Regions from separate parts of the Mesorhizobium sp. CO1-1-8 genome, predicted to be linked through region 2. Evidence: riboswitches for the same ligand, from Rfam matches in the RefSeq annotation. Region 2 holds a riboswitch; the other holds the start of a gene.
What was found. Region 2 has a riboswitch for S-adenosylmethionine ahead of LB558_RS19550 (O-succinylhomoserine sulfhydrylase). Riboswitches for the same ligand answer to the same signal wherever they lie in the genome.
Positions count from the first base shown of each region.

Region 1 (10,030 bases), on a different contig from region 2:
CCTGGGTGACCGACACCTATGGCTGGATCACCGTCGTGGCGCCCATACTGGTTGCTTCGCCTGTCTATTTCTCAGGTGATATCAGCTTTGGCGGGCTGATGATGGCGGTCGGCGCCTTCAACCAGGTCCACTCTTCCCTGCGCTGGTTCATCAACAACATCGGCAGCATTGCCGATTGGCGCGCCACGCTGATGCGCGTGGCCGATTTCCGCATCGCGCTCGATGAAACCGATGCGCTGCACGACACGGAAAAGCGCATCGCCTTCGGCCAAAACGTCAATGGCAGCCTGACTTTCGAGACGCTCGAAGTGGCCTCGCCTGAGGGCTGCACCAGGCTCGCCGACCCGCATATCGAAATCCGCCCCGGCGAGCGCGTCATGATCACCGGCGACCCTGGTGCGGGCAAGACGCTGTTCTTTCGTGCCATTGCCGGCCTGTGGCCATGGGGAAGCGGCCGGATCGGCCTGCCGGCGGGAGAAACCCCCATATTCGTGCCGCGCGTGCCCTATTTTCCGGTCGGCACGTTGCGCGAAGTCCTCGATCACCCGAACGGACCAGCGCCGGCGAGCGACGCCGACATTTCGGCGGTGCTTGCCGAGGTCGGTCTGGGACGGCTGTCCTCATCGCTCGACCGCGCCGGGCGTTGGGACCATGAGTTGGGCGATGACGAACAACGCTCGCTGGCCTTCGCCAGGCTCGCGTTGCGGCAGCCGAAATGGGTGATCATCGACGAGGCGCTGGATGCGTTCGACGGCCCGTCGCTAAGACGCGTGCTGTCGATGCTCGAGAAGCGTTTGCCGGGGACAGCGATCCTCAACATCGGGCGCGGCCAGCACAACAACCACTTCTTCCCGCGCGCGTTGACGATCGTCAAGGATTCCGGTGCGCCGGCGCTGAAGCCCGCCCGCGTCAGAGCCGGCGCGATCGAACCGCCGCCAGCCGCCGCCCGCCGCAGGAAATGAGCTGATACCCGGACGGGGGGAAGCAAAGCTTTATTTTGCCGCGATCACGAGGGAAGCTCTTCGGGAGAACAATCCTGGCGACGGCCATGCTTGATGCTCTGCGCCTGCTTGCCTGTCTTGCCTGCGCCCTGGCTGCTTCCGCCGCCTCGCCGCGGGATGCGCTCGCCGTCGACGTCGAGCTGGTGCTGGCAGTCGACATCTCGCTGTCGATGGACGAGAAGGAGTTCGCGCTGCAGCGCGCCGGTTATGTCGAGGCGCTGCGGCATCCCGACTTCATCAAGGCTGTCCGCGCCGGCGCCACGGGCCGCATCGCGCTGACCTATTTCGAATGGGCCGGCACGGTGCGCGATGACGCGGTCATCGGCTGGCAGATCATCGACAGCGCCGAGAGCGCCAACAGCTTCGCCGACAAGGTCGCGGCTCGCCCGTTCCGCAGCTTTCGCGGCACTTCGATTTCCGGCGCGCTGGCCTTCGGCACCGAGCTTTTCGACCGCACGTCTTTCCAAGCCGAACGTAGCGTCATCGACATTTCGGGCGACGGACCGAACAATATCGGGCCGCCAGTCACCGCGACGCGTGATGCGGCGATCGCCAAAGGCATTGTCGTCAATGGCCTGCCGATCCTGATCAGCCCGTCGCCCACCTTCAGCCATCTCGACCAGTATTACGCGCAGTGCGTGACCGGCGGACCCGGTTCCTTCGTGCTGCCCATCTATGCCGCCGCGGAGTTTTCGACAGCCATCCGGCGCAAGCTGATCCTCGAAGTGAGCGGCATTCGGGACAGAGCGAGAATGACCCCGGTCGACGCGGCCAGGGCGATAGACTGCCTGCAGGGCGAACGGGACAGGCGGTTTCTATCGGATCCGTATTTTCCCGAACTTGACCGCTGAGCTTTCGATAGAGCGGTTCACGCAATCCGGAGGGAAAACCGTTCGATAATTTTCCTGAAATTGCTCTGGGTTCAGGCGGGCCGGGCGCCAAATTGGTTGCGAAACTCGATGGAGAGATCGCGGCGCCAGCGTCGGCCATGGACATAGCCTTGCATCAATTCCGACAGCGAGTAGCCAAGCGCTTTCGACGAACGGTTGGCCATGTAGCCCTGAAATGCCTCCGGTATCCTGCCTCGCAGGATGTCGGCGATGAGCTGCCGCGAGATCATATAAGGTGGAATGTGCGGGTAGGCATGGGCAATATGCGGATGTTTTCCCATCAGATTCGCATAGGCCTCGACATAGCCGTCACGGCGGCCGGAAATCGAGTTCTCCGAATTGTATTTCGTCCAGTCGAGGTCCCTGGACAGTTGCGCACCGAAGCGCCGGGCAAGGCGCAGCAGCAATTCGCGATCCTGCATGCGGGTGATGTCGCTGTCGTAGCCGCCGATGGCCAGCAAGGCTTCGCGGCGAGCAGTGATCGCGGAACCGGCGATGAAGATGGTCTGCCCAACCAGCGTCCGCTCAAGCATTGCGGGGCTCACGAATGCCTCGGGGTTGACGCAGTTTGTGATGCGACTGCCTTTCAGGGAGACGAACGAACTGATCAGCACCTGCAGTGAAGGATTTTCATCGAACCAGGTCAGGCTTCGTTCAAGCCGGTGCGGCATGTAGATGTCGTCGGAATCGAGGAACGTCACCAACGGTGCCCGCGCCCGCTCGATGCCGGCATTCCTGGCGGCGTTGGCGCCTCGCCATTTCGCCCCGACATAGATCAGCCGCGGGTCCTGGATGCGGGCCAGAGCCGCTTCGGTCCCATCGGTCGAACCATCGTCGACGACAATGTGCTCAAGCCTCGACATGCTCTGGGAGAGTACGCTTTCCACGGCGCGCAACACCGTTTCGCGTCGGTTGTGGGTCGGCGTAATGACCGTGATGAGAGGTGTTGGATCGATCCCGGCCATGTCTGTCAGCTGTTTCCTGCGCTGGGTTGCGCGTCTGTCCAGGACTTTTCGACTTTCAGAACGGTCGAATGGATTGGACTTCCCTTCCTCTACACCGCATCACAGTCGGCGCGACGCTACAAAAAACGACTGCCCCTGTCACCCCACCGTGCCGGTACTCAATCCGCGCGAGACAACGAATCCCCGCTGCTAGCGTTCCAATTGCAACAGCACCGCCACACATAGCATTGCGAATCACGATGGAAGCAACCCATCATGGCAGACAGCATACATCCCATTACCTCAGACGTAATCGCTTGGCGCTCGGCGTTTGGTCAGATTTGCCATGCGAGGCCGGCAACTCGGCTTCGACGACAAGGGAATTCAGTCATGGCCGCTTACGCCGTCGCCCATATGCGCCAAGCCGCAATGGGTCCGCAGATCGTCGAATACCTGCGCAAGATAGATGCCACGCTGGAACCTTTCGGCGGCCGTTTTCTGGTCCATGGCGGCGATGTGGAGGTGATTGAGAACGACTGGCCTGGCCATCTGATCATCATGGAATTTCCCGACAGGCAGCATGTGCATGGCTGGTACAATTCGCCCGCCTACCGGGCGATGCTGGCGCTGCGCACGGACAATTCGGAGGCGGATGTGGTGTTCGTCGACGGCGTCGAACATCCGCACAAGGCCACGGATGTTCTGGAGCAATCGACGGGTCAAGATCAATTGGACGCTGAAGTGCGGTTCAAGGAATGGCGGTAAAGCGTCTAGCTATGCCCAACATAGTCGGGGACAGTTTCGATTTTGTCACGAACCATGCCAGTTGCGAAACTGAACTGGCCCCAAAACGCCAAACCATAAAATGCCTGGCCGACAATCAGAGAAAAGGGAACCTGCCAAAGCGGCATCCCCGTTTCCCGGGCATGGCCTACGATCCGTCGTGTCGTGCGCCATGACATGGTGAGCCACCGGCTGAAAGACTTGATTATCCGTCGCGTGCGGCTCGGCGAATTGAGCGCAACGAACTTCCTGTCAGCGTCGCGACCTGTAACCAGGGCGCGCCAGTAAAAGAACCGCCAGCCCCGCGGCGAATAGTGATAAACGCGTGCGTCGACATTATGAATTTTGTGGCCCTCCCGCAGCAGTTCGCGCATCAGCAAAGTGCAGGAAACCTTGAAGCCGTTATGTTTTGGAAAAGGATGGCTGACGATCCACTCGCGTCGAAACGCTACATTGTTAGCGTTGATCGCTCGCTTTGAGGCAAATCGCATGTCTCCACGGGCCATCGGGAAAAACCAGATCAACGCAAACGTTCTTGAAAAGAAATCGTCGTATGAAAGGTATGTATATCCGTTTACGCAGATAACTTCAGAGTTTTCAAAGGGCTCAAGCAGTCTTGGTAGCCATCCTGGTTCCGCGACCACGTCGGAATCCATAAAGATGACGATATCTCCGTCCGATGCCAGCATGCCGTTGTTCTTCAGGTCGTAATATCGACCGCCAGGGAAAGCCGTGAAGACGAGTTCGGCAACCTGACCGAGTTGCGGGGCCTCATTCGAAATCTCACGACGCAACGCATCTTTGTCCGACTCTGCTCCCCCGTGAGAAATAACGATCCTTGGTCGCGCCAAGCCGGTTGCTGAAACCGATGAGATTTCCCGAGCCAAGGCCTTCATCCCAACGCCGATCTCGTCCCAGTCGATCGATTTTGCATTCTCCATTTCGACGACGAGTGAATACGTTGGACGCTCTTGAGCCATATCTGAACCGATCAGGTTATTAGTGCCGATGTGGCTATAACGCTCCCGGCGGGCTGTCAAACCAGCGGGCAATAACAATTTGTGCTCGTGATCGCCATGGACGGCGATGCGCTTTGATCAATAACATCGCATCTCTGGCGCCCCTGGATGCTTCGTGCTCTCGTACAGTGCCGTTCGATCAGATCGCGAACCTTGCGCTCCTCTTTTTAAGAAAACCGCGACGGTAATTGTTGGCATGGAAGTTCGACGTGTCAGAATATTCCGCCAAGAACCGCTCTCTCCACTCCTCACTGATGGTGTCTCGTTGAATATCGAGGCCCGAACCGAGATCCGACCCGGGTTCCAAGACAAGCTTGGCGTCGACCAGAGATGCAGCCCTTTCAAGGCAGGTCCGTGGATGTTCAAGGAGTTCTTCGTATGTCAGTGATAGGAAGGACAATCCGTTCTTTGCAAACCAGACATCCCAGGCCAGATTTTCCAGGACGATCTTTTCAAGCGAGTCCGCGATTGCTTTGCCGTCGTAGCATGGTCTCTTCTGATCGGCCTCGGTAGAGCGGAACCGACCACTCTGACGAGCGCGGGTCCACGAAACTGCTTGACCAACGAGGTCCCTACGCGTCAGCCGCATATAGCGCAGCTTTGGAAGGCTTGCGGGAAGATCCACGGTTTTGGCAACCTGTGAAAACTGGCTGGCAAACAGTTTGACCGCGTAAATCCCGGAGGAGGACCGCCCGTCCTTCAGTGCACGTAAAACCTGGGAACGGGGATCGCGGGGATAGTTCGGCAATTCTAGAACACGGCGGCCCCCGAACCACTCGAGTGGGTTGCCAAGCCCGGTGGCTGCCATCAATCCGGCGAGGTGGTTGCTGCCACTGCGCGGTGAGGTGCAGATGAGAATTCCGCCTTTTAACCCAGCCAGCATATCCGGTGGGACTTCAACTGGCAGAGGGCGCCTACGAAAGAGATACATGGCGATCAACACTACCGTTTCAGCAAGAACACTGCCTGCTGGCCGAAGAAGTTCCAGAACCACCACGGCATCGACAGGCCGATCTTCTGCCCGGCGGCGTCGAGGGCGGTTGCCTTCTCCACTGTCGCGCCGAGTTCGTCGCACAGATTGACGAAATCGCGGATGGTGCAGAAGTGGATGTTGGGCGTGTCGTACCAGGAATAGGGCAGGTCCTTGGTCACCGGCATGCGGCCATTGATGAACAGCGACAGGCGCACACGCCAATGGCCGAAATTGGGGAAGGAGACGATGGCGCGGTTGCCGATCCTGAGCAGTTCGTCGAGCACCAGCTTCGGGTTGCGGGTGGCTTGCAGCGTCTGCGACAGGACGACGAAGTCAAAGCCCTTGTCGGGATAGAATTCGAGGTCCTTGTCGGCATCGCCCTGGATGACCGAGAGGCCGCGCGCCACGCATTCGTTGACGCCGCGCTGCGACAGCTCAAGTCCACGGCCGTCGACCTGCTTGGTGTCCTGCAGCAATTCGAGCAGCGAGCCGTCGCCCGAGCCGACATCGAGCACGCGCGACTGTGGCGGGATGAGGTTGGCGACGACTTCGAGGTCGACGCGCTGGTCGCGGTTGACGCTCATGGCTTCGCCTCCTGCCTGGCGCATGATCCCGATCCGGAGAGCCTGCAATTTTCTGGGGTCATGCGCTGAGCCCTCTCGCCCGGGCCGCCGAGCCGATGAAGCCGTTTATCGCGGCAAACAGTTCCGGCTCGTCGAGCAGGAAGGCATCGTGGCCCCGGTCGGTCTCGATCTCGACGAAGGATACCGATGCGCCGGCGGCGTTGAGCGCATGCACGATCGAGCGGCTCTCCTCGGTCGGAAACAGCCAGTCCGAGGTGAAAGACACCAGGCAGAAGCGGGTTTTCGTGCCGGCGAAGGCATCGGCCAACCGGCCGCCATGGTCGGCGGCAAGGTCGAAATAGTCCATCGACCGCGTCATGTAGAGGTAGGAATTGGCGTCGAAGCGATCGACGAAGGTCATGCCCTGGTGGCGCAGATAGCTTTCGATCTGGAAGTCGGCGTCGAAGCCGAAGGTCAGCGCTTCGCGATCCTGCAGATTGCGGCCGAATTTGCGATGCAGGGCGGCTTCCGACAGGTAAGTGATGTGGGCGGCCATGCGTGCTACAGCCAGGCCCTTTTCCGGGCGTTTGCCGTGCTCGAAATATTTGCCGCCATGCCAGTCCGGATCGGCCATGACCGCCTGCCGGCCAACCTCATGAAAGGCGATGTTCTGCGAGGAATGGCGCGCGCCGGTGGCGATCGGCAGCGCCGAGAAGACGCGCTCCGGATAGCTCGACGCCCATTCCAGCACCTGCATGCCGCCCATCGAGCCACCGAGCACGCAGAACAACTTTTCGATGCCGAAATGGTCGATCAGCATCTGCTGCGCGCGCACCATGTCGCGGATGGTGATAATGGGCAGGTCAAGCCCATAGGGCTTGCCGGTGGCGGGATTCGTCGAGGCCGGGCCGGTGGACCCAAGGCAACCGCCGATGACGTTGGAGCAGATGACGAAGAAGCGATTGGTGTCGATGATCTTGCCGGGGCCGATCAGCACTTCCCACCAGCCCGGCTTCCCGGTCACCGGATTGGTGCTGGCGACGTGCTGGTCGCCGGTCAGCGCATGGCAGACGAGGATGGCGTTGGAGCGGGCATCGTTCAGCGTGCCGTAGGTCTGGTAGGCGATCTGGAACGGCGACAGCAGCGTGCCCGCGTCCAGTTTGAGCGGCTTGTCGGAGCCAAAACGCAAAACCGGGCTCGACGGCTGGTCGGCCTCGTTGTTGGTTTTGCGGGCGCGCAGAACGGCCATGACATCCATCTCACACTTTGAGCCCACGCATCGCGCTTTTCGAAAATCGATGCCGATATGGGTGTCCGGCCGGCACGGACAACAAAAAACCGGCATTGCAGTCGCAAAGCCGGTTACAGGATGCAAACGGCCCTTTAGCAAGTTGTTTAACGTGGCTGCAAGCCGACCGGCCAAATCACCACGGAAGTTCGCACCCCTTCTAGGGCTGTGGCACGCCGGCGTCAACGGCCAGCCTTGGTCCGGTGGCTGTCACCTCTCGACATTGCGGGCCACGGCTTGTATTTCCGCTGCGGCTTCCCTCAGGAAGCGTTCTCGACGGATTTTGCGACATGAGCCAGACACCGGACCAGGCACGTCCAACCCCGCGCGCGGGCATCATGGACATAGACGCCTATGTGCCGGGCAAGAGCACGGCGCCCGCCGGCGTCGCCAAGGTCCACAAGCTGTCCTCGAACGAGAATCCCCTAGGGCCCTCGCCGAAGGCGATCGAAGCCGCGCGCGAGATTGCCGGAAAGCTCGATGTCTATCCAGACGGCACCGCCAGGCGGCTGCGCGAAGCGATCGCCGAGGTGCATGGCCTCAACCCGCAGAATATCATCTGCTCCAACGGCTCCGACGAGATCCTCGGCCTGCTGGCGCAGACCTATCTGGCGCCCGGCGACGAGGCTGTCATCACCGAACACGCCTTCATGGTCTACAAGATCTACATTCAGTCGGCGGGTGCCGTTCCGGTGACGATCAAGGAAACAGATGAGCGCGCCGACATCGACGCCATCCTGGCCGCCGTCACGCCCGCTACCCGGATCGTGTTCCTGGCCAATCCCAACAATCCGACCGGTACCTATGTGCCGTTCCAGGAGGTGCGCCGCCTGCATGCCGCACTGCCGAAGAACGTGCTTCTGGTGCTCGACGCCGCCTATGCCGAATATGTCCGCCGCAACGACTATGAGGCCGGCATCGAGCTGGTCGGTGCCGCCCAGAACGTGGTGATGACCCGTACCTTCTCCAAGATCGGCCTTGGCGGGGCGCGGATCGGCTGGATGTATGCGCCGATGCACATCGTCGACGCCATCAACCGCGTGCGCGGTCCCTTCAACGTCAATGCGACGGCGATCGAGGCCGGCATCGCAGCGATCCGCGACCGCGCCCATGTCGAGCGCAGCGTGGCGCACAACGAGACCTGGCTGGCCTGGCTGAGCGAGGAATTCACAAAGCTCGGGCTGCGGGTGACGCCCAGCGTCGGCAATTTCATCCTCATTCATTTTCCCGAGGACCAGAAGCATTCGGCGGCGGTGGCGGACGACTATCTGACGGCGCGCGGCTATATATTGCGGCGCGTTTCGGGCTATGGCTTTCCCAACGCGTTGCGCATGACCGTCGGCACCGAAGAGGCCAATCGCGGCGTTGTCGCCGCTCTCACGACATTCCTGAAAAGCTAGAACACCATGACCGCACCGATGTTTGAAAAGATCGCGCTGGTCGGCATCGGCCTGATCGGCTCGTCGCTGGCCCGCGTCATCCGCCGCGAGGGCCTGGCTGGTCACGTCGCCATCTCGACGCGCAGTGCGGCGACGCTGGCGCGGGCTGAGGAGCTTGGGCTGGGCGATAGCTATACCGCCGACGCGAGGGAAGCTGTCCGCGATGCCGACCTAGTCATCATTTCGGTGCCGGTCGGCTCGTCCGGAGCGGTTGCCGAGGAAATCGCGCCGGCGCTGAAGCCAGGTGCGATCCTCACCGATGTTGGTTCGACCAAGGCGTCTGTCATTGCGCAGATGCAGCCTTATGTGCCTGAAGGCGTCCATTTCATTCCCGGCCATCCTCTGGCGGGCACGGAAAAATCCGGCCCCGACGCCGGTTTCGCCAACCTGTTCGACAATCGCTGGTGCATCTTCACGCCGCTGCCCGACACTGCCCCGGACGCGCTGGAGAGGCTGTCGGAATTCTGGCGCCGCTGCGGTGCCAATATCGACACGATGGACCCGCAGCATCACGACATGACGCTGGCCATCGTCTCGCATTTGCCGCACATCATCGCCTACAACATCGTCGGCACCGCCGATGATCTGCAGTCGGTGACCAAATCCGAAGTGATCAAATATTCGGCTTCCGGCTTTCGCGACTTCACCCGCCTTGCCGCCTCCGACCCGACCATGTGGCGCGACGTGTGCCTGCACAACAAGGACGCCATCCTCGAAATGCTGGCACGGTTCTCCGAAGATCTGGCGTCGCTGCAACGCGCAATCCGCTGGGGCGACGGCGAAAAACTCTTCGACCTGTTCACCCGCACCCGCGCCGTACGCCGTTCGATCATCGAGGCCGGCCAGGACATCGACGTGCCCGATTTTGGCCGCCAGGCCGTCGAGCATCCCGCGAAGGGCTAAGTCTGTTTCAGGCAGGCCATGTCGCGGCGACCATGGCCAGCGTCTCGGCCCGGTTCGGCGCACCAAGCCTGCCGCCGAAGCGCAGGCATTTGAGCGCGGCGGCCGCACTGGCAAAGCGCAAAGCCTGCTCGACCGGCATGGCTTCCGCCAGCCCGACGGCGAAGGCGCCATGAAAGACATCGCCGGCGGCGAGCGTATCGACCGCCTTGATCTTCGGCGCCGCGACA
Region 1 covers NZ_JAIUGZ010000008.1:191,812-201,841, forward strand. The annotation lists gene LB558_RS18045 (ABC transporter ATP-binding protein/permease) at 1-962, shown strand, start outside; gene LB558_RS18050 (DUF1194 domain-containing protein) at 1,049-1,852, shown strand; gene LB558_RS18055 (glycosyltransferase family 2 protein) at 1,924-2,856, opposite strand; gene LB558_RS18060 (DUF1330 domain-containing protein) at 3,226-3,600, shown strand; gene LB558_RS18065 (glycosyltransferase) at 3,606-4,676, opposite strand; gene LB558_RS18070 (Stf0 family sulfotransferase) at 4,777-5,631, opposite strand; gene metW (methionine biosynthesis protein MetW) at 5,580-6,194, opposite strand; gene metX (homoserine O-acetyltransferase MetX) at 6,253-7,422, opposite strand; SAM riboswitch at 7,537-7,614, opposite strand; gene hisC (histidinol-phosphate transaminase) at 7,752-8,861, shown strand; gene LB558_RS18090 (prephenate/arogenate dehydrogenase family protein) at 8,868-9,803, shown strand; gene LB558_RS18095 (sugar kinase) at 9,811-10,030, opposite strand, start outside.
Region 1: it holds a riboswitch for S-adenosylmethionine, as region 2 does, so the genes downstream of both, metX (homoserine O-acetyltransferase MetX) here and LB558_RS19550 (O-succinylhomoserine sulfhydrylase) in region 2, are expected to answer to the same signal.

Region 2 (10,030 bases):
GCTGCGCGCCGTCGGCTACGGCACGGACGCACAGCCCTGGCCGATCGTGACCGGCCAGGACGCCGAGACCGCCTCGGTCAAGCTGATCATCTCGGGCGAGCAGTACTCGACCGTGTTCAAGGACACCCGCGAACTGGCCAAGGCCACCGTCGAACTCGTCGACAAGGTGCTCTCGGGCGGCAAGCCGGACGGCCTCGATGAAAAGACCTACAACAACGACGTCAAGGTCGTTCCCTCGATCCTGTTGACGCCGCATGAGGTTGACAAGTCGAACTACCAGGCGCTGGTCGTCGACTCCGGCTACATCAAGGCCGACGAACTGAAGTAATCCCGGTTACAAAGTCAGGGGGTCCTGCGCAACGCAGGGCCCCTTTTCGTTCACCAGCGAGCCCGGTATTGTCATCGACCTCGCCGGCAATGTTTGCCGAGCTCTCAAGGAGCGGTAGTCCCCATGGCCCCGACGATTTTGGAGATGCGCGACATCACCAAGACGTTCCCTGGCGTGAAGGCGCTGTCGAACGTCAATCTCAGTGTCGAGGAAGGCGAGATCCATGCCGTGGTCGGCGAAAACGGCGCCGGCAAATCGACGCTGATGAAGGTGCTGTCGGGCGTCTATCCCTCCGGCACCTATGACGGCCAGATCATCTTCCAGGGCCAGGAATGCCAGTTCAAAGGCATCCATGACAGCGAACACAAGGGCATCGTCATCATCCACCAGGAGCTTGCGCTGGTGCCGATGCTGTCGATCGCGGAAAACATCTTCCTCGGCAACGAACACGCCAAATTCGGCGTCATCGACTGGGATGCCAACGAGGCGCGCACCGGTGCGCTGTTGAAGAAGGTGGGCCTCAAGGAGGACCCCAAGACGCTGATCACCAACATCGGCGTCGGCAAGCAGCAGCTGGTGGAAATCGCCAAGGCGCTGAGCAAGGAAGTCAAGCTGCTGATTCTGGACGAGCCGACGGCTTCGCTGAGCGAGAAGGACAGCCAGGCGTTGCTCGACCTTTTGCTCGAATTCAAGCGGCAAGGCATGACCTCGATCCTGATTTCGCACAAGCTCAACGAGGTGAACCGGGTCGCCGACAAGGTGACGGTGATCCGTGACGGGCGCACCATCGAGACGCTGGCCAAGAAGGACATCTCGGAAGACCGCATCATCACTTCGATGGTCGGCCGCTCACTCGACGACCGCTATCCGCCGCGCGAGCCCGACATCGGCGAGGTCGTGTTCGAAGTGAAGAACTGGTCGGTCTATCACCCGATCCATGCCGAGCGGCAGGTGATCAAGGGTATCGACATCAATGTCCGCAAGGGCGAAGTGGTGGGCATTGCCGGGCTGATGGGCGCTGGCCGCACCGAATTCGCCATGAGCCTGTTCGGCCGTTCCTATGGCCGCCGCATCTCCGGCGAGGTGCTGCTCAAAGGCAAGCCGATCGACGTATCCTCTGTGAGCAAGGCGGTCCAACACGGCATCGCCTACGTCACCGAGGACCGCAAGACTTACGGTCTCAATCTCATCGACCATATCAAGCACAACATCACGCTGGCCAATCTTGGCGGCGTGTCGCGCCACAGCGTGATCGACGACATGCGCGAGCTCGCCGTTGCCAACGATTATCGCAAGAAGACCAATATCCGCGCGTCCAGCGTCTATCAGATGACCGGCAATCTCTCCGGCGGCAACCAGCAGAAGGTGGTGCTGTCGAAATGGCTGTTCGCCGACCCCGACGTGCTGATCCTCGACGAGCCGACACGCGGCATCGATGTCGGCGCCAAGTACGAAATCTATACGATCATCGCGCGACTCGCCTCGGAGGGTAAGGCGATCGTGGTCATCTCGTCGGAAATGCCGGAATTGCTCGGCATCACCGACCGCATCTACGTCATGAACGAAGGGCGCATCGTGGGCGAAATGCCCGCCGCGGAAGCAAGCCAGGAAAAAATAATGCGCGCCATCGTTCGTGGAGAAGGAAAAGCAGCATGAGTACCGAAAGCGCCCCCGCCCCGCAGGGCAAAGTCGCCGAAGACGTGCAGCAGGGTCCACGCATCGCCGTCTCGGCGCTGGCGACGAACCTGCGCGAGTACGGCCTGATCCTGGCGCTTATCGCCATCATGGTGTTCTTCCAGTTCACCACGAACGGAACGCTGTTCAAGCCGGTGAACCTCAGCAATCTGGTGCAGCAGAACTCGTTCATCATCGTGATGGCGCTGGGCATGCTGCTGGTGATCGTCTCCGGCCATATCGACCTAAGTGTCGGATCGGTGGCGGGCTTCATCGGCGCGCTGGCGGCGATGATGATGGTCATCTGGCCGCTCGGTCCGTTCAGCAATCCGCTGGTGGTGTCGATCATCTGCCTGATCGTGGGCGGCGCGATCGGCGCCGCGCAAGGCTACTGGATCGCCTATCACCGAATACCGAGCTTCATCGTCACGCTGGCCGGCATGCTGATCTTCCGCGGCATCTGCCAGGCCCTGCTGGGCGGCGGATCCTCGGTGGGACCGCTACCCGATGGCTTCAAAGCGCTCAGCTCCGGCTTCATCCCGGATGTCATCGGGCCACTGACCCTGATCCCGCCGACGGTGAACCCGGCCGGCAAGACCATCATGGGCAGCGGCCTGACGCTGCACATGACGACGATCGTGCTGGGCCTGATCGCCGTGCTGGCCTATGCCTATTTCGGGGTGAGGACGCGCCGCAAGCGCGAGCGCCATGGCTATGAGGCCGAGCCCTTTGCCCTGTTCGTCGTCAAGACGCTGGTCGGCAGCGCGCTGGCGCTGTTCCTGGTCTACCAGTTCGCCAGCTACAGGGGCCTGCCGGTGGTGCTGCTCGTCATGGGCGTGCTGATCTCGCTGTTCGTCTTCGTCACCAAGCGCATGACCATCGGCCGCCGCATCTATGCCATGGGCGGCAATGCCAAGGCCGCGCAGCTGTCGGGCATCAAGACAGAGCGGCTGACGCTGATGGTTTTCGTCAATATGGGCGTGCTGTCGGCGCTCGGCGGCCTGATCATCGCGGCGCGACTGGGACAGGCGGTGCCGGCTGCGGGCCTCGGCAGCGAGCTCGACGTCATTGCCGCCGTCTTCATCGGCGGCGCTTCGGCGATGGGCGGCGTCGGTCAGGTCATCGGCGCGGTCGTCGGCGGCTTCATCATGGGCGTGATGAACAACGGCATGTCGATCATGGGGGTCAATGTCGACTGGCAGCAGGTGGTCAAAGGCCTGGTGCTGCTCGGTGCCGTGATCTTCGACGTCTACAACAAGAACAAGGCTTGAACGGGCTTAAGCGCAATCCGAGGAAAAGTGTGAAACGGTTTTCCGCCCGGAGTTGCGCCAGGACAATGAGTTAGAGCGGTTCGCCGTTTCCGTGAAACGGTGGACTGCTCTAGGCGAGGCAAGCAGGAGGCATACGATCGCGGCGCTGCCGGCAAACCCGCCGGTAACAGAAGTCCCTGAGGGACCAGGCCCGCGAGCGCAATCCGAACTGAGAATTTAAACCGTGGCATGGACGAGGTCCCGGCCGCGCTGAGCAAGGTCTGCCCTTTTGGCAGCCCTGCCAAGGCAAATGAGAGAGGATTCATCATGCTGATCTCCCAGATCCTTGACGACGCCGAGACCATCCGCGTCGTTGCCCGCAATGGCGGCAAGACCCGGATCATCAATGGCGCCCGCAGCGTCTATTCGCTGGCGATGGAGGCCGCCCGCACCGGCGTCGGCCTCGTCGCGCTGATCGAACGCAAGGGGCTTGGCGAAACGGTCGATCTCGAGGCCGCTTACAAGAAGGGGCGGCTGCTGTCGCCGATCAACCACCCCGATCCGGCGCATCTGCACCTGACCGGCACCGGGCTGACGCATCTCGGCTCCGCCGCGACGCGCGATTCCATGCACAAGAAGCTGAGCGCCGACGGCGAGGAGCAGCTCACCGATTCCATGAAGATGTTCCGCATGGGGCTGGAGGGCGGCAAGCCGGCGAAAGGCCAGATCGGCGTGCAGCCGGAATGGTTCTACAAGGGCAATGGCACGATGGCGGTGGCACCGGGTGCCGCACTTCTGTCACCGGCCTTTGCCAAGGACGCCGGCGAAGAGCCCGAGGTGGCCGGCATCTATGTCATCGGCGACGACGGCGCACCTTTCCGCGTCGGCTTCACGCTGTCGAACGAGTTTTCCGACCACGTCACCGAGCGCGTGAATTATCTGTTCCTCGCCCATTCCAAGCTGCGCAACGCCTCGTTCGGGCCGGAGATCCTGATCGGCGACCTGCCGTCCGACATCCGCGGCACCTCGCGCATCGTGCGCGACAGCGAGATGCTGTGGGAAAAGCCGTTCCTGTCCGGCGAAGCGAACATGTCGCACACCATCGCCAATCTCGAACATCATCATTTCAAATACGCGGCCTTCCGCCAGCCGGGAGACGTGCATGTGCACATGTTCGGTACGGCGACGCTGTCCTTCGCCGACGGCATCAGGACCGAGGCCGGCGATGTCTTCGAGATCGAGGCCGGGGATTTCGGCCTGCCGCTGCGCAATCCGCTCGAGATCGAGCAGCCGGTGCAGGTGGCGGTGAAGGCGCTGTAGAAAGGGCGATCTCCCCCTTGAGGGGGAGATGTCGCCGAAGGCGACAGAGGGGGTCGTCGCGCGTGGAGCGCCAACCTCCATCTGTCGCAAGAAGGTTGCATCCGGTCGAACCGCCCCCCTCTGGCCTGCCGGCCATCTCCCCCACGAGGGGGGAGATTTCTGCTCAATAAATATCGAAGTCGAAATACTTGGCCTGGATCTTCTTGTAGGTGCCGTCGGCGACGATCGCGTCGATGGCCGCGTTGAGCTTGTCGCGCAGGGCCGTGTCGTCCAGGCGCACGGCAATGCCGGCCTGGGTCTCGGTGCCCTTGACGTCGCCGACCAGTTTGCAGCAGCCGTCGCTTGCCTTCTTGAGCCAATCCATAAGCACGAACTTGTCCGAGATCACGGCGTCAAGACGACCATTGGTCAGGTCTGTGATCGCCTCTTCCTGGGTGGGATAGAGTTTGGCCTCCGCGCCCGCCTTGCCATATTCATTCTGGGCATAATCGGCCTGCGTGGTCGAAGCCTGGGCGCCGACCGTCTTGCCGGCAAGGGCCACCGGTTCGGTCGAGGTCAGGTCGCTGTCCTTCGGCGCCACCAGAGCGAGCGGAGTCGTATAATATTTGTTGGTGAAGGCGACCTGCTTCTTGCGTTCCTCGGTGATGCTCATCGAGGCGATGATGGCGTCGAACTTCTTCGCCTGCAAAGCGGGAATGATGCCGTCCCAGTCCTGGGTGACGATCTCGCACTCGACCTTCATCTGCGCGCACAGCGCGTTGGCGATGTCGATGTCGAAGCCTTCGACCTTGCCGTCGGCGGTAATGGTGTTGAACGGCGGATAGGCGCCCTCGGTGCCGATCTTGATTTTTTCAGCTGCCTGCGCCGCCAAAGAGCCGGCCGCCATCACCAGCATGGCAGCGCCCGCTGCCGATATGACCCATTTCGAAAAATGCATTTTCTTGGTTCCCCTTGAACGCCGCCAGCTTGACGGGCGGCAAGGCAGCCAAGCATGGCGAGCCGGTACAGGCAAGGATTTTGCCTGACGGCGACAGGCGCTCAGCGCGCGGCGCGGAAATGCTTGGACAGTTTCAGGCCCTGCGCCTGATAGTTGGAACCGAGATCGGTGCCGTAGAGTGCCTGCGGCCGCTTCAGCATATGCTCGTAGACCAGCCGGCCGACAATCTGGCCGTGGTCGAGGATGAACGGCACTTCGTGGCTGCGCACTTCGAGCACGGCCCGGCTGCCGGTGCCACCGGACGCCGAGTGGCCGAAGCCCGGATCGAAGAAGCCGGCATAGTGGACGCGGAATTCGCCGACCAGCGGATCGAAGGGCGTCATCTCGGCGGCGTAGAGCGGCGGCACGTGCACCGCTTCCTGGCTGACGAGGATGTAGAATTCATCGGGGTCGAGCACCAGTTCGCCGGCGCCGCTCTTGTGGATCGGCTCCCAGAAATCGACGACTTCCTGGGCCGCGCGCTTGTCGACATCGACGAGGCCGGTGTGATGCTTGCCGCGATAGCCGACCAGGCCGTTTTGATCGCCGTTGAGGTCGATCGACAGCGCGATGCCGCCGCCGGAAATGTTCGGCGGCTCGGTGGCGACCAGCATCTCGGTGCGATGCAGGTCGTGCAACTCGGTTTCGGAGAGCAGCGCATTGCCGGTGCGGAAACGGATCTGCGACAGGCGTGAGCCGGTGCGAACGACGATCGGGAAGGTGCGCGGGCTGACCTCCAGAAAGAGCGGGCCATGATAGCCGGCCGCGATCTTGTCGAACTCGTGGCCGCGATCGGTCATGACGCGGGTGAAGATGTCGAGCCGCCCGGTCGAGCTCTTCGGATTGGCCGAGGCCGAAATATCTGCCGGCAGCGCCAGGCTTTCAAGCAAGGGCACGATGTAGACGCAGCCGGTCTCCAGCACCGCGCCCTCGGCAAGATTGATCTCGTGCAGCTGCAGCCGGTCGAGCTTTTCCGAGACCTTGTGGTTGGGGCCGGGCAGGAAGGAGGCCCGCACCCGCCAGGCCTTGTCGCCGAGCCTGAGATCAAGGCTGGCCGGCTGGATCTGGTCGGCGTCGAGGGCACGCGCCGACTTCAGCGCGCCGGACTGGAACAGCGCCGATATGTCCTGATCGGGAAGAATGCCTGTCTGCCGCAAAGCTGGCTCGCTCCAAGACCGGACGATTTTCTTGTCGCAGGTTCTTGCGGCAAAACCGTGGAACACTTTTGCCGAACCTGCTTGGTACAAACCTCTTAATGAAGCCGGCAATTGACGCAAGCGTGGCGCGGGTCTAAAGGGTCGTTATCCCGTGGTGATTTGGCCGGTCGGCTTGCAGCCACGTTAAACAAGTCGCTAAAGGACCGTCGGGCCGCAAGGCCGTATGGACCGGTTGCGACTTTCGCGGCCGGTTTTTTTGTGTCTGGAAGAAGAGCGATGAGCACCAAGAAGCACAACTGGAAGCCACAGACGGCACTCGTGCACAGCGGAACGCTGCGTTCCGGTTTCGGCGAAACGTCGGAAGCGATTTACCTCACCCAGGGCTATGTCTACGAAACCGCGCAGGCGGCCGAAGCCCGTTTCAAGGGCGAGGAGCCAGGCTTCATCTATTCGCGCTACGCCAATCCGACCGTCGACATGTTCGAAAAGCGCATGTGCGCCCTGGAAGGCGCCGAAGACGCGCGCGCCACCGCGTCGGGCATGGCGGCGGTGACGGCGGCGCTTCTGTGCAGCGCCAAGGCCGGCGACCATATCGTGGCGGCGCGTGCGCTGTTCGGCTCCTGCCGCTGGGTGGTCGAGACGCTGGCGCCGAGATACGGCATCGAAGCGACGCTGGTCGACGGCACCGACATCGCCAACTGGGAAAAGGCGGTCAAGCCGAACACCAAGCTGTTCTTCCTGGAAAGCCCGACCAATCCGACATTGGAAGTGGTCGATATCGCCGCCGTCGCTTCGCTTGCCAATTCGATCGGCGCAAGGCTGATCGTCGACAATGTCTTTGCCACGCCTTTGCAGCAAAAGCCCTTGCAGCTCGGTGCCCATATCGTCGTCTATTCGGCGACCAAGCACATAGACGGCCAGGGGCGCTGTCTCGGCGGCGTGATCCTGTCGGACAAGAAGTGGATCGACGAGAACCTGCATGACTATTTCCGCCATACCGGCCCAAGCCTTTCGCCCTTCAACGCCTGGACGCTGCTGAAGGGCCTGGAGACGCTGCCGCTGCGTGTGCGCCAGCAGACGGAAAGCGCGGGCCGGATCGCGGATTTCTTGGCCGAGCGGCCGGAGATCGCCCGCGTCATCTATCCCGGCCGCGCCGACCATCCGCAGGCCGATATCGTCAAGAAGCAGATGTCGGGCGGCTCGACGCTGATCTGCCTGGACGTCAAGGGCGGCAAGCAGTCGGCGTTCGCCTTGCAGAACGCGCTCGACATCGTCTTGATCTCCAACAATCTCGGCGATGCCAAGAGCCTGATCACCCATCCGGCGACGACGACGCACAAGAATCTGACTGACGAGGCACGCGCCGAGCTCGGCATCGGGCCGGGCACGCTCAGGCTCTCGGTCGGCTTGGAAGACACCGACGATCTGCTCGAGGACATCGCGCAGGCGCTGAAGGCCAGGTAAGCGGCCTTCAGGCGCCGGACGGCGTCTCCTCCAGCTCGGCCGTCTTGGTGCCGATGGTCATCGCGTTGCCGCGCCAGTCGACGGCGCCGCCAAGCCAGCCGCGCCCCCACATCGCCGGCAGGATCAGGTCGCGCGCCATGATCGCGGCAACCATGCGTGGCGACAGGTACCAGCCCTTGGACCAGGCCAGCGCGCACTCGGGAAGGTAGAAGGCTGCCAGCGCGGCAATGGCGGTTGCCCAGAGGCTGAAGCCGGCACTGGCTGCGGCAATCAGCGCAAGCACTAGAGGCACCACGGCGCCGGTCAGGATTTCGGGTGCGAAGAACAGCGGGAAAGTGACGCGGCGCAGGCGCGCCCAACGGGCCTGACGCGACCAGATCTCGTCGAACGAGCGCCGGCCAAGCGGCTGCTCGAAGGGGGCGGCGACGAGATTGACGCGCAGGCCGAGACTGTTCACCAGCTTGGTCGCGGCGGCATCCTCCGCGATCTCGGCGGCCAGCGCGCGGATGCCGCCATTGGCGTCGAGCATCGGCTTGTTCCAGAGCATGCTCTTGCCCTGGGCAAAGCCAAGGCCGAGCGCATCGCCGGCATATTGCCAGCGCGCCTGCAGCGTGTTGAGGAAAGCGCATTCGACCTCGGCCCAGAAGCCGGCCGGCCGCGAGCCGATCGGCGTCGAGCAGACAAGGCCGGTGCCGGGCCGCCAGGCAGCCATCAGGTGCTGGACGTAGTCCCTCGGCATCAGCACGTTGGAATCGGCCAGGACGACCCAGTCGTGCCGCGCCGCCTCCCAGCCCTTGACGCAATTGTTCAGTTTCGGATTGGCGCTGATGCGGTCGTCGCCGACAAGCAGCCGGGCCGGCACTTTCGAAAACCGGACGATCGTCCTGTTTATCAATTTGACCACCGGATCGTCGGCATGGGCGACGCAGAAAATCACTCGTAGCGCGGCCAGTCGAGCGAGAAGGCGCGCTCCAGCGTCTCCTGCGTGAACGGCTCGACGCCGCGCGACGGCACGACGATCGACACCGGCCGCGGCTTGCCCGCCGGCGCGGCAATGGCGCGGCGCCGTTTCAGGCGCGAAGCGGCGAGCACGATGCTGGCGAGATTTGAGAGGATGAGGGCAGTTGAAAGCGTGGCGGCTATGAGAGTGAGTTCCATCGAGATCCGGTCACTCCAGGAAAACCGGTCCGCCAGAACAATCTGCCTGCATGACGACCGATTCAACAATTCGACAGAGCGCCCGAGTCGTGCGGCACTGGTCGGCGCACACCATCATTGTCATGTGTCACTTAAATGACATTCTTTGCCGCCACCTGCGGTTCGGTCCGCAATGACAGGACGCGCACCGTTGACCAGCCCGCGTGGAGCGCCGAAAGTTACCGGATTGTTTTGGAGCCGCTTATGTATAGCGCCGTCACGCGCAACATCGAAGTGCAGGTCAGGCCGTTTTACCTGGAGGACCGTTCGGATCCCTCGGAGAACCGCTACGTCTGGGGCTATCAGATAACGATCGACAACCAGTCGGACGATTTCGTGCAGCTTCTGTCGCGCTATTGGCACATCACCGACGGCACCGGCCGGGTCGAGGAAGTGCGTGGCCCCGGCGTGGTCGGCGACCAGCCCGAACTCAATCCCGGCGACAGCTACCAGTACACGTCCGGTTGCCCGCTCTCGACACCGTCCGGCATCATGGTCGGGCACTACACGATGCGCAACAAGCGGGGCGAGACGTTCGACATCGCCATTCCGGCGTTTTCACTGGACCTGCCGGGGACGCGGCGGACGGTGAATTGATTTCGCCTCACCGGCCGCGGAGCGACCGGTGAGGCGTGGTTTTTTCTCTACTGGGCCGCAAATTCCG
Region 2 covers NZ_JAIUGZ010000009.1:223,206-233,235, reverse strand. The annotation lists gene chvE (multiple monosaccharide ABC transporter substrate-binding protein) at 1-328, shown strand, start outside; gene mmsA (multiple monosaccharide ABC transporter ATP-binding protein) at 452-1,984, shown strand; gene mmsB (multiple monosaccharide ABC transporter permease) at 1,981-3,273, shown strand; gene araD1 (AraD1 family protein) at 3,580-4,572, shown strand; gene LB558_RS19560 (ABC transporter substrate-binding protein) at 4,736-5,509, opposite strand; gene LB558_RS19555 (2'-deoxycytidine 5'-triphosphate deaminase) at 5,611-6,705, opposite strand; SAM riboswitch at 6,847-6,924, shown strand; gene LB558_RS19550 (O-succinylhomoserine sulfhydrylase) at 6,982-8,169, shown strand; partial or broken gene LB558_RS19545 (ceramide glucosyltransferase) at 8,177-9,327, opposite strand; gene apaG (Co2+/Mg2+ efflux protein ApaG) at 9,571-9,963, shown strand; gene LB558_RS19535 (Hsp33 family molecular chaperone) at 10,011-10,030, opposite strand, start outside.